Regions from separate parts of the Bacillus sp. 01N42_2 genome, predicted to be linked through region 2. Evidence: predicted binding sites of a transcription regulator. Region 2 holds the regulator's gene; each other region holds the start of a gene.
The links. Region 2 encodes Rex, which represses fermentation and respiration genes when NADH is low (regulators of the CRP and FNR family bind a similar motif). Its sites were predicted from a motif close to TTGTGAAATATTTCACAA; they were not measured.
Positions count from the first base shown of each region.

Region 1: the regulator Rex is predicted to act here: its motif matches at 1,121-1,138, upstream of AC1DN5_RS16560 (L-lactate dehydrogenase).
Region 3: the regulator Rex is predicted to act here: its motif matches at 1,843-1,860, upstream of AC1DN5_RS07235 (helical membrane plugin domain-containing protein).
Region 4: the regulator Rex is predicted to act here: its motif matches at 1,394-1,411, upstream of AC1DN5_RS03150 (cytochrome ubiquinol oxidase subunit I).

Region 1 covers NZ_JBFTRO010000008.1:130,638-133,787, reverse strand. Annotated here, with positions in the region: gene AC1DN5_RS16565 (MDR family MFS transporter) at 1-86, shown strand, start outside; gene AC1DN5_RS16560 (L-lactate dehydrogenase) at 128-1,081, opposite strand; gene amyE (alpha-amylase) at 1,321-3,150, opposite strand, start outside.
Region 2 covers NZ_JBFTRO010000009.1:5,670-8,819, forward strand. Annotated here, with positions in the region: gene AC1DN5_RS16770 (ABC-F family ATP-binding cassette domain-containing protein) at 1-638, opposite strand, end outside; gene moaC (cyclic pyranopterin monophosphate synthase MoaC) at 778-1,290, shown strand; gene AC1DN5_RS16780 (redox-sensing transcriptional repressor Rex) at 1,287-1,934, shown strand; gene AC1DN5_RS16785 (twin-arginine translocase TatA/TatE family subunit) at 1,953-2,123, shown strand; gene tatC (twin-arginine translocase subunit TatC) at 2,130-2,891, shown strand; gene AC1DN5_RS16795 (YdiK family protein) at 2,930-3,121, opposite strand; gene AC1DN5_RS16800 (CPBP family intramembrane glutamic endopeptidase) at 3,118-3,150, opposite strand, start outside.
Region 3 covers NZ_JBFTRO010000002.1:692,505-695,654, reverse strand. Annotated here, with positions in the region: gene AC1DN5_RS07245 (DMT family transporter) at 1-938, opposite strand, end outside; gene AC1DN5_RS07240 (cupin domain-containing protein) at 1,068-1,565, shown strand; gene AC1DN5_RS07235 (helical membrane plugin domain-containing protein) at 1,952-2,368, shown strand; gene AC1DN5_RS07230 (NAD(P)/FAD-dependent oxidoreductase) at 2,408-3,150, shown strand, end outside.
Region 4 covers NZ_JBFTRO010000001.1:601,280-604,429, forward strand. Annotated here, with positions in the region: gene AC1DN5_RS03150 (cytochrome ubiquinol oxidase subunit I) at 1-1,306, opposite strand, end outside; gene cimH (citrate/malate transporter CimH) at 1,809-3,150, shown strand, end outside.

The sequences.
Region 1 (3,150 bases), on a different contig from region 2:
CGATCGTCATCGCAGCCATCACCATTTTGTTTATGGGAAAAGCGAGAGTGAAAACCTCTCAGGAAATGGCGAAAAAAGCGAATTAAAAAAAGCAGTACATGGCATTTGCCATGTACTGCTTTTTTGTTTACTCCGCGAAATGCGGAGCGAGAATGTCTTTGAGCACGTTTGCGCTATGACTGAATTGACGCTGTTCTGTTTCGTTCAGTTCAAGTTCCGTCACACCGGCGATGCCGTTCCGATTGACGACGGCCGGAATGCCGATAAAGACGTCGTTTACACCGTATTGCCCGTCCAGATATGTGCTGACGGTTAAAATACTGTTTTCATTACGCAAAATCGCTTTTGTGATGCGGGCGAGGCTCATCGCCACTCCGTAATATGTCGCGCCTTTTTTCTCAATAATATGATAGGCGGCGTTTTTCACATCGTCCACGATCTGATCCAGCTCGTCCTGTTTGTAAGCTGCATTTTTCTCCAGCAATTGCTGCACCGGCACTCCGCCGATATTGGCGTGACTCCATACAGGAAGCTCGGTATCGCCGTGCTCGCCGATAATGTGGGCATGTACGTTTTGCGGAGCGGCTCCGAAATATTCACTCAGCATATAACGGAATCTCGCAGAATCCAGTGTCGTGCCACTGCCGATGACGCGTTCTTTCGGCAGACCGCTGAATTTCCATGTCGCATAAGTGAGAATGTCGACCGGGTTTGTGGCAACGAGGAAGATGCCGTCAAATCCGCTTGCCATGACTTCACCGACAATGCCTTTGAAAATGGCGAGATTTTTTTCGACCAGCTCAAGTCTTGTTTCGCCCGGCTTTTGGTTGGCTCCGGCACAGATGCACACGATATCGGCATCCTTGCAATCTTCATACGTTCCGTAAGACGTTTTCACCGGATGAGGCGCAAATGCCTTTCCGTGATTTAAATCCATGACATCTCCCATGGCTTTTTCTCTATTTACATCAATGATCACAAGCTCATCTGTGATCCCTTGGTTAATTAACGCAAATGCATAACTGCTTCCAACAAAACCTGCTCCGATTAATGCTACTTTGTTCACTCGTTCGTTCATCATGTATGCTTATCCTCCAGTGTTTCGTGGTGTCTGTTTTTATTGTGAAGTATTTCACATTTATATTGTGCACTATTTCACAAACTTTTGCAAGAGAAAAGTTTTGTCTTGAAAACCCCCCAGATTTTTGACAGAATCCTAAAACGGTTGGGTTTTAGGATTCTGTCATCTTTTCAGCTTGATTAAATCATTGAAGGCGGCGCTTAGTCAGGCATTCTGAGAAATCCTGATTTCTCTATTCATTAATGCCGAAGATAGCCATTCAAACCAGAATTGTTATACAAACCATTCTTCACATAATCAAAGCCGGGCTGGTTCTGTCCGGGCACTTGGGCGCTGCCATTGTTAAAAATCACTTTGGCGTTGGCCGTATCCGCATTCTCAGGCAGCGTCAGCGTGTAAATTCCATCTGCATTCTTAGTCATGGCTTTCCCCGGCCACGATCCGGTTAATTCTATGGCCCTGCCTCCATCATGTTTATAGATATAAGCATTTACCTGGCCCCAATGGTCCGGATTCTGATAGCCAATGATGTTGGCTTGAGACGGGTCTTTTTTGACAAACGTGTATTCTTGGGTTCTTGCTGCACCCTCGCTGTTCGTTCCGGTTAACTTGATGTCGTATGCCGTGCCGATTGGATCTCCTTTTCCGATCGTTAATCGGTCTCCGTCCTTAAATCCCGTCTGCTGCCCATTATTGATCTGATAAACGGCTTTTGTTGTTTTCGCATTTGCACGCAGGGTGACCGTCAGCTGATCGTTGAAAGAATGGACTGCTCCCGTTTGATAATTCTCAAGGAAGACATGAGGCGCATTTCCGATATCGTCAGGATAAAGAACAGCCGCGGATCTGGCATTGATCGTGCCTGTCAGTTTACCGTTCGTTACTTGAAATGAACCGGTGCCGGCTCTATTATCATACCTGCCGTCAGGTAATTTCGTTGAAGTATTGACGGCAACGGCAGACGATCCTGCATTTGCCAGCACAACGCCTTTTGAGCCGCGCTGATTCATAAAGATTTGATTGTTTCCATTCGGATTCGAGAGTTCCTCAGGCTGCCCGGCCATTACATTGTGAAAGATATTGACCGCAGTGATCGCCTGATCTTTAAATAAGGCACTCCCGCGATCGCCTATTTGACTTTTTCCGGGAAACCTTACACCATTTCCTCCGCCCTCAGGTCTGGAAAAGAAAAGAGGTGTACTTCCTGAGCGGGAACCGATCACTGCCCAGCCTAAACGGATATCGTCATCGCTCATCCATGTAGACTCTTCCTCATCATTGGCATACGTATCATGGGATTCCACCCATGTGACCAATTTGTCCGCAGACACATCAGATGCATAATGGGAAATATTCGACACACTCAGATTGCGGTTCTTCAAGGCGGACCTGATGGAATGTCCATAGTTTGAAGCGGTCACATTCATATAATTCGCATAAGCAGTATCCCTGGACGCGCTGTCTTGCAGGATTTCTCCGTATTGGAACTCCGCCGCTGTATTTGTGATATTCGGCCAAAATCGGCTGCCGTAATTCCCGTCATCCGGAAGCTCTATATGCTTGGCAGCATCATAACGGAATCCGTCCGCTCCGTCATTCAATGCTCTTTCCAAGAAGCGTTTCAGATAGGTTTGCACCTCAGTATTTTGAGTATTCCAATCATACAGCCCCAATAGTGAATTTTGAGTGACATCCCATCTGTCCGACCAATTTTTAATTTGTGTGTTTCCATGGGTCCAATTTGGAATACGCTTAATCTCGTCAGAAATCGCGCCATAATCACTGGTCGTATGATTGATGACCGCATCGACAATGACTTTTACGCCATATTTTTCTGCGGCTGCGCACATGTCCTTAAACTCTTGTTCAGTTCCTAAGTAACGGTTGCCGATTTGGTACGATGTCGGCTGATACAGCCAGTACCAATTCCTCATGCTCTTATCTCCTTGGTTCCCTTCCTTTACTTGGTTAATCGGAGACGTCTGAATGGCTGCATAGCCTGCATCACGAATATCTTTCATATTTTGTGTTAACGTATTGAATGACCAATTCCAGGCATGAAGGATGGT
Region 2 (3,150 bases):
AGGATGGCGCCTGAATATCCCTGTAAATAATGCTCAAGCCATGTAAGCGTGTCGATGTCGAGATGGTTCGTCGGTTCATCCAAAATAAGCAGATCAGGCTGGGTCAGAAGCAGCTTGCCGAGAGCAAGCCTTGTTTTCTGACCGCCGCTCAGGCTTTGCACTTTCACGGAATCGTCAAATTTCCCGAAACCGAGGCCGTGAAGGATAGAACGGACGTCTGCTTCATACTGGTAGCCGCCTTTATCCTTGAAGTCCTGCTGAAGCCTGTCATAGGTTTTCATCAGCGTCTCAAGCTCCGCGGGGGCGGCCGTAGCCATCTTTTCTTCAATAGAACGCATTTCTTTTTCCATTGCTTTCAGGAAATCAAAAACACTCAGCAGTTCTTCTTTTATGGTAAGCTGGGATTCCAAGCCTGTGTGCTGGGCAAGATATCCCATCGTTAATTCTTTCGGTTTGATTAATTCACCCTTTTCATATGAAAGGTGACCTGCGATAATTTTAAGGAGAGTTGATTTGCCCGCTCCGTTTCTGCCTACAATGGCGATGCGATCCCGAGATCTGACTTCAAGCTTTATATTGTTTAAAATAGGATCAGCGCCAAAAGATTTGGACAGCTGATTAATTTGTAAGATCATCATATTATTTCACCTCTGTTATAATAAGTTAAGTGTAGCTTATCAACCTGCTGTCAGCAAACAATACATCAGAATTGGAACATTATAGGATAAGACATCAGGGAGAAAATAGTGTATGATCAGAAGTAAGGAGAGTTTAAATATGAATGGATTTTCTCATTTTAATGAAGAAGGCCGTGCCCGCATGGTGGATATAAGCGATAAATCTTCAACAGTCCGTACTGCCGCTGCAATATCCAGCGTACACATGAAGCATGACGTGTACAGCAGAATCAAAAACCGCGAGATCGGAAAAGGAGACGTACTGGCTGTCGCACAGGTGGCCGGAATCATGGCTGCAAAGCAGACCTCAGCGATTATCCCGATGTGCCACCCGCTTTCTTTAAGCAGCGTCGACATTTCATTCGGCTGGGAGGAAAAGGATTCCGAAGCCGTTCTTCATATACAGGCAAGCGTAAAAACGAAAGGGAGTACAGGTGTGGAAATGGAAGCGCTAACTTCTGCTTCAGTCTGCGCTCTGACCGTTTATGACATGTGCAAGGCGCTGGATAAAGGAATGGTCATCGGCCCGACCTGCCTCATGGAAAAAACGGGAGGCAAAAACGGTGATTTTAAAAGAGATGCATCTGAGTATAAAGTGGAGGACCAATCATGAACAAGGATCAATCAAAAATTCCGCAGGCGACAGCAAAACGGCTGCCGCTTTATTACCGCTTTTTAAAGAATTTACACGCGTCAGGAAAGCAGCGCGTTTCATCTGCTGAACTGAGCGATGCGGTAAAAGTCGATTCGGCCACGATCCGCCGGGATTTTTCCTATTTCGGGGCGCTCGGCAAAAAAGGATACGGCTATAATGTGGATTACCTGCTGTCATTTTTCAGAAAAACATTGGATCAGGATGAAACGACGAACGTCATTTTGATCGGTGTCGGGAATTTAGGGACGGCGTTTCTTCACTATAATTTCACAAAAAATAATAACACAAAAATATCTATGGCTTTTGATGTGAATCAGAGTAAAATAGGAACTGAGGTAGGCGGCGTGCCTGTCTATGATCTTAATGATTTAGAACTTCACATTAAGGATGAACCCGTGGCGATTCTTACCGTTCCGGCGGTTGCCGCGCAGTCAATCACCGATCGGCTCGTGTCGCTCGGAATCAAGGGAATCCTTAACTTTACGCCGGCCCGTTTGAATGTGCCGGATCACATTCGAATTCATCATATAGATTTAGCTGTAGAGCTTCAATCATTGGTTTATTTCTTAAAGCATTATTCTGTTTTGGAAGAAATTGAATAACGAAAGGAGGAGCTGCACATGATCGGTCCTGGAAGCCTGGCTGTTATCGGTGTGGTGGCGGTGATTATTTTCGGTCCGAAGAAGCTTCCCGAGTTAGGAAAAGCCGCGGGGGACACGCTTCGTGAATTTAAGAACGCCACTAAGGGATTAGCCGGTGAAGAAGAGGAAAAAAAGAAAGAAGAACAGTAAGATAGGATGACGCGTATGAGAGTGAATCAAATGACGCTTGTGGAGCATATTGCCGAACTTCGGAAACGATTGCTGATTGTGGCGTTATCCTTTACGGTTTTCTTTATTGCCGGCTTTTTTCTGGCAAAACCTATCATTGTGTATCTTCAAAAAGCCGATGAAGTAAAAGAGCTCACCCTTAATGCTTTTAACCTGACGGATCCGCTGTTTATCTTTTTGCAGTTCGCGTTTATTATCGGCATCATTTTGACTTCGCCGATTATTCTCTATCAGATTTGGGCGTTTGTCAGCCCGGGGCTGTATGAAAAGGAGCGCAAAGTAACACTCAGCTATATTCCGATTTCGATCGTGCTGTTTGTCGGCGGTGTGTCATTTTCTTATTATATTTTATTTCCGCTGGTCGTTGATTTTATGAAGCGGGTCTCGAATGACTTGGATGTCAATCAGGTGATCGGAATCAGCGAGTACTTTCATTTTCTGCTGCAGCTGACGATTCCGTTCGGGCTGCTGTTTCAGATGCCGGTGCTGATCATGTTTTTAACGAGGCTCGGGGTTGTCACGCCGATGTTTTTATCGAAGATCAGGAAGTACGCGTATTTTGTGCTGCTCGTGATCGCCGCGATGATTGCGCCGCCTGAGCTGCTGTCTCACTTGATGATTACGATTCCGCTTTGCATTTTATATGAGATCAGTATCCTAATCTCAAAAGCGGCGTACCGGAAAAGGCAGACCGGCAGCAGCGAATCCGATCAGGACGTATCAGCATAAAAAAAGCCATTTCTCCATGATGAGAAATGGCTTTTCTTTTATTTTTGATTTTTCTTCACTTTAAATGAGAAAGCGAACATTTTAAACGAGATGCTGATATTATAAGCGGCGAAAACCATCAGCAGTATGGAATAAAAAGACCACATGCTTCCCGGCGAGCTTGCGGCCAAATACGTAAAGATACAGCCGACTGCGAAATAAATCAAGCCCCAAGTCATTGGGTTCCTCATACAAACAATCCTCCAATAATTAATTGCAT
Region 3 (3,150 bases), on a different contig from region 2:
TCTGCCTGCCGTGAAGCGAATGTATGCATGACCATTCCCGCAATAATAATGAACAGTCCGGCAAACGAAAGAAGTGACGGAAACGCTGCGGATAAAAAGACGATCTCGCCGATCAGCGCAAACAGAACCTCTCCGGATTGCGTCGCTTCAACAGCAGCGAGCTTCTGCGGCTCATTCCTCACCATATCGGTGGCGCGGAAAAATAACACTGTCGCGATAACACCCGAGCTGAGCGCGACGATAAAAGATTGAAATGTCTGCCCCATTGACGGAAGCCCGTCTCTGTGCCAGCCGAAAGCGGCGATCAGAAGCCAAAACGGAAGGCTTGCGAGCGTCATGCCGAGCACGCGCTGAAACGTGTCGAGTTTACCGCCGTATTGCTCCAGCATTTTTCGATTGCCGAGCGGATAGGCAAATGCGGCGATGACGACCGGCACAACACTGAATAGTATCGTGCGCCCGGACAGAGCGCCCGCATGCTGAAGCTGAATCAGGCCTGCTCCGATCAGGATGATGACGGAAGTAACCAGCGAAATCAGCGGGATCTTTTGTCTGACGGGAACCGGGCCCGCCGGTGAATCTTTTGTTTCATAGAAAAACGGCGACAGGAGCACACCCGCGACAATTGTAACCTGCCACGTGCCGGCGATCAGCCAGCCCGGCCCGTATGCCGCCGCAAAAGTAATCGGGGCATAAAAAAGCACGAAGCCGGTAAAGCTCCACTTCAGCCAAAAAAACGGTTTTTTCCGGATTTCATGCCAGAGCGGCACCCATTTTCCTTTCGCATAAACGATCAGAAATAAAAACGGAACCATAAAAAGAAAACGCAGGGAAGAGCTCCACATCCAGTTTCCGCCGGAAAGCTCCATCGCCCTGTTTAAAATAAATGTAACTGCAAAAAACAGAGATGCCAATATTCCGAATATGATGGCTTTCATGAAATCCCTCATTTTGACACATATTTTTTTATACTATACTATTCACCGGCAGGCTTCGCAATGGAATATGTGAAAATAGCGTTTTAACAACAGATGAATGGGAAACAGACATATACGGAGGTGAACACAATGCAGAAAGAGGATATTGAAGTTCTTTATTTTGAAGATGACGGCCGCATTCCGAATAATCCGAATCTCCCGCTTGTCATTTATAAAGCGGTATTTAATGAAGAAACGGTACAGAAAGCGGAATCCGTCCTCCGCCGGCACGATTGGTCGAACAGCTGGAGGGGCGGAGTATTTCCGTATCACCATTTTCACAGCACCACCCACGAAGTTCTCGTCGCGGTAAAAGGAAACGCGGTTTTGAGGTTCGGCGGGGAACAAGGCGCAGACGCCGTTCTTCAAACTGGAGACGCAGCGGTCATTCCGGCCGGCACCGGACATAAAAAACTGTCGGCCAGTTCTGATTTCACCGTGATCGGGGCTTATCCGGGCGGCCGGCAGTACGATACAAAAACGGAGAAAAATGATAGAACTTCAGAAGAAATCAGCCGTGTCCCGCTCCCGGAATATGATCCCTTTACGGGAAAAACGGGCCCGCTTATAAAATTGTGGGAGAAATGACAGGGGAAAAGCGGATGGTCTGTAAAAAAATAGCCTAAAAGAAACGTTATTACACCCCGGCCATATAAATAATTTCATAAACGAAACAATTCACGTTCAAATTTTGTTCAAAAAGTGTTATTATATAAGAGTAATTCAAATTGGGGTTTTTTATGTTTGCTATTTTCAGAGAGGAAAAAGAAATTTTGACTTATTCAATTGTTTTTGTTGATATAAAAATAATACTGAATATGGCAAAGTGAAAAACTGGGTAGTAAACATTTATTTTTGTAACTGATTGTGCACGGATTCACAATCTTGCTTTTTCATGCTTTTCTGCATGAGAGGGGAAAGGCTACCCTTTCCAAAAAAATCAGCACACTGCTTATAGTAAAGGAGAATCGGATATGCCAGAAACAATCGATCAAACAAATGCATCTGTCAGCCAAGGCCAACGCGATCTTATTGATCAGCTGCTAAAACCTGAAGTTCAAGAATCACTGACTGTTTTAGTGGATCAGCTACCAAAACTGACTGAGTTAGTAAATATTTTAACGAAGTCTTATGATTTTGCACAGTCTGTAGCGACAGACGAAGTATTGAAGAGCGATACAGTGGGTGCGCTTACAGAAATTCTTGAGCCTGTGAAAGAAACAGCGAAAGACATTGCGGCTACTGCGATCGAAGCAAAAGACCGCGCGGATGCAAGCAATGACACGATCGGACTTTTCGGCCTGCTGCGCATGCTGAAAGATCCTCAAGCGCAAAAGCTGTTCCGTTTTGCTAACAGCTATCTTGAAATCATGAACGAAAAACAAAAATAATCTCAGATTCAAATTGATATAAAGGACGGAGGATATACGATGTCAAAACATATTGTCATTTTAGGCGCTGGTTACGGCGGAGTTCTTTCTGCTTTAACCGTTCGCAAACATTACAGTAAAGATGAAGCACGCGTAACCGTTGTGAACAAATACCCGACTCACCAAATTATTACGGAACTGCACCGCCTTGCAGCCGGCAACGTGTCTGAACAGGCTGTTGCTATGCCGCTTGAAAAACTTCTTAAAGGAAAAGACGTTGACATTAAAATCGCAGAAGTCAATTCTTTCTCAGTTGATAAAAAAGAAGTCGCCCTTTCTGACGGTTCTAAGCTGACTTATGACGCGCTTGTTGTCGGACTTGGTTCAGTTACGGCTTATTTCGGCATTCCTGGACTCGAAGAAAACAGCATGGTGCTCAAATCTGCTGCGGATGCCAACAAAGTATACAAACACGTGGAAGACCGTGTGCGTGAATACTCTAAAACGAAAAACGAAGCTGATGCAACGATTCTTATCGGCGGCGGCGGCTTAACAGGCGTTGAGCTTGTCGGTGAGCTTGCTGACATCATGCCGAACCTTACGAAAAAATACGGCGTAGACCATAAAGAAATCAAACTGAAACTAGTTGAAGCAGGTCCGAAAATTCTTCCTGTTCTTCCTGATGATCTTATCGAACGCGCGACAAAAAGTCTTGAAAAACGCGGTGTTGAGTTCTTAACAGGTCTTCCTGTTACAAACGTGGAAGGAAACGTCATTGATCTGAAAGACGGTTCAAAAGTCGT
Region 4 (3,150 bases), on a different contig from region 2:
CGAATAGGAAAACAAGCAGCGCGCCTAAAATCAAGTACATGACGCCGAAGCTGATAATTGAAAACAGCAGAGATCCCGTCGTTACGTTAGGCGAAACGGATTGTGCGGTCGTCAATTGCCCCATGACCGTCCACGGCTGGCGTCCGATTTCAGTCATAATCCATCCGGCAGAGTTCGCAATGAACGGGAATGCGATCAGTGCGATCATGCCCCGTAAATACCACTTGCTCGTATGAAGCTTTTTGCGGCGGTTCAGAATAAAGCCGGCAATCGCGGCAAAAATCATAAGCGCGCCTGCACCCGCCATAATGCGGAAGCTCCAGAACGTCGTTTTAACAGGCGGGATATAATCGCCTTTTCCGTACGTTTTTTCGTATTCTTTTTGAAGAGTTTTCATCCCTTTAACACTGCCGCTGAACTTCTGATAAGCCAAGTAGCTGAGTGCGTAAGGAATTGAAATTTCTGATGTGTTTTTTTCTTTATTCGTATCAATGTTCGCAAAAGCCGTCCACGCGGCAGGATCACCGCTGTCATCCCAAAGCGCTTCACTGGCGGCCATTTTCATCGGCTGCGATTCCATTAAATGCTCAGCCTGCATATGTCCGCTGAACGCAACGCCGATACCGGCGATCAGACCGACAATCATAGAAAGCTTGAAAGATTTATGGAAGAAAGGCACTTCTTTTTTCTTCAATAATTTATATGCGCTGACACCGGCGATAAAGAAAGCACCAGTTGCAAGCGCCCCGAAAATGACGTGAGGGAATTCAACCCAAAGCTGAGGGTTTGTCAAAAGCGCCCCGAAATCATTCATTTCCGCGCGGCCGTTTTTAATCGCAAAGCCGACCGGCTCCTGCATGAATGAGTTTGCCGTCAAAATCCAGAAAGATGACATAATCGTCCCGAAGGATACAAGCCAAATGCAAAGCAAATGCACTTTTTTAGATAGTCGGTCCCAGCCGAAAATCCATAATCCGATAAAAATAGATTCCATAAAAAACGCCAAAAGCGCTTCAACCGCAAGCGGAGCTCCAAATACGTCTCCGACAAAACGGGAATAATCAGACCAGTTCAATCCAAACTGGAATTCCTGAAGAATCCCTGTGACGACGCCGACAGCAAAGTTAATTAAAAAGAGATGTCCCCAAAATTTAGCCATTTTGAGATAGGTCTCTTGTTTTTTGACAACATAAAGCGTCTCCATCAAAGCAACCATAAACACAAGCCCGATAGACATAGGCACAAACAGGAAGTGAAACAATGTTGTAGATGCAAATTGTATGCGGGCTAAAACCAACTCACTCATGATGTTTTTCCTCCAATCTGGTAAATTGCTCAACATTTCACAAACACGACAAAACCATTGCTCGGTATTTCACAAGAAATGATATATTTGCTCAATGTTTCACAAATTTGTCAAAACTAATGAATTATCAGCCTGCACTCCCTGGGGGGCAGCCGGCTGTCATAGAAATGATTCAATATCATTACTTTACAACGATTCCGCCTAAAAAAAAAGATCGATATACCTAAAAATAGGCTGAAATTGTGACCGATTAATGTCGAATTTGTAGAGATTTTATGTCGGCATCTAGGATTTTTGTCCCTTCCATATCGTACCTCTTTTTTATTCGTGTGGCGAACAAAATGCTTTATTCAGCGGGAAAGGCCGCCAAATCGCCTTTTTAAGAAAGAAAATGAGGTGAAAGTATGTTTTCTAGTAAATTCATAATATATGAACAATTTAAATTTTTTAGTATACTTTAAATGGGGATATTTTTCACTACATAAAGACTGGGGGAACAAGCATGGGAGAACTTCAACCAAATTTGCAAACGGATTCAATTCCAAAACAGCAACGGACTGATAATTGGTTTGCCAGAGCAATGAATATTAGAATCGGCATTATTCCTCTTCCTATCTATATCCTGCTCTTCTTGCTTATTACGGTGTTTGTCATGAAACACGATGTAAAAAGCGACATCCTGACATCGATTGCCGTCATGAGTTTTTTCGGATTTACCTTCGGCCAGATCGGAAAATCCATTCCGATCGTGCGTTCCATCGGCGGCCCCGCGATCCTCGCAACCTTTATTCCGTCCGCTGTCGTCTACTACCACCTGCTTCCGAAAGACATTATTACATCAACAACAGAATTCACGGAAAACTCTAACTTTCTCTATCTATTTATTGCCGGTATCGTCGTCGGCAGTATTCTCGGGATGAAAAGAGAGACTCTCGTCAAAGCTTTCGTCAAGATTTTCATTCCGCTGATTGCCGGTTCGATCGCGGCCGCCATCGTCGGCTTATGCGTCGGGACGCTGCTCGGGCTCGGTTTTCAGCACACACTGCTTTATATTATCGTCCCGATTATGGCGGGAGGTGTCGGCGAGGGCGCGATTCCTTTATCCATCGGCTACTCCGATATTATGCCGATGTCCCAGGGAGACGCCTTTGCGCTTGTGCTGCCGTCCATCATGCTCGGCAGCCTGTGCGCCATTATGTTATCGGGTTTGCTGAACGTCATCGGGAAACGCAAGCCGGAATGGACGGGCAATGGGAAGGTTGATAAGTCTGATCAATCCGCTCCTGCATTGGAACAGCCGGCCAATGACAATGCGTTTAATCTGTCTTTTTTCGCTTCGGGGGGGATTTTAGCGGTTTCCCTGTATTTAGTCGGCATGCTGGCGCATGATTTCTTTCAGCTTCCGGCTCCTGTCGTGATGCTCGTCCTTGCCGTGCTTATTAAGCTGTTCAGGCTGGCGCCGGCCTCGATTGAAAACGGAGCTTTCGGCGTTTCGCGTTTTTTCTCGACAGCCGTGACCTATCCGCTCTTATTTGCGATCGGCGTTTCAATGACACCGTGGGACAAACTGATTGCAGCGTTTAATATCAGCAATATCATTACCATTTTATCCATCGTCATTACGATGATAGCCGTCGGTTTTCTGACCGGTAAATGGCTGAACCTGTACCCGATTGAGACGGCGGTCATCAATGCCTGCCATTCCGGTCAGGGCGGCACAGGCGACGTCGCGATCTTAAGCGCCGCTGAACGGCTTGAGCTTATGCCGTTTGCCCAAGTGTCGACCAGAATCGGCGGGGCGATTACCGTGAGCGTCACCCTCCTGTTGCTTCATCAATTCTATT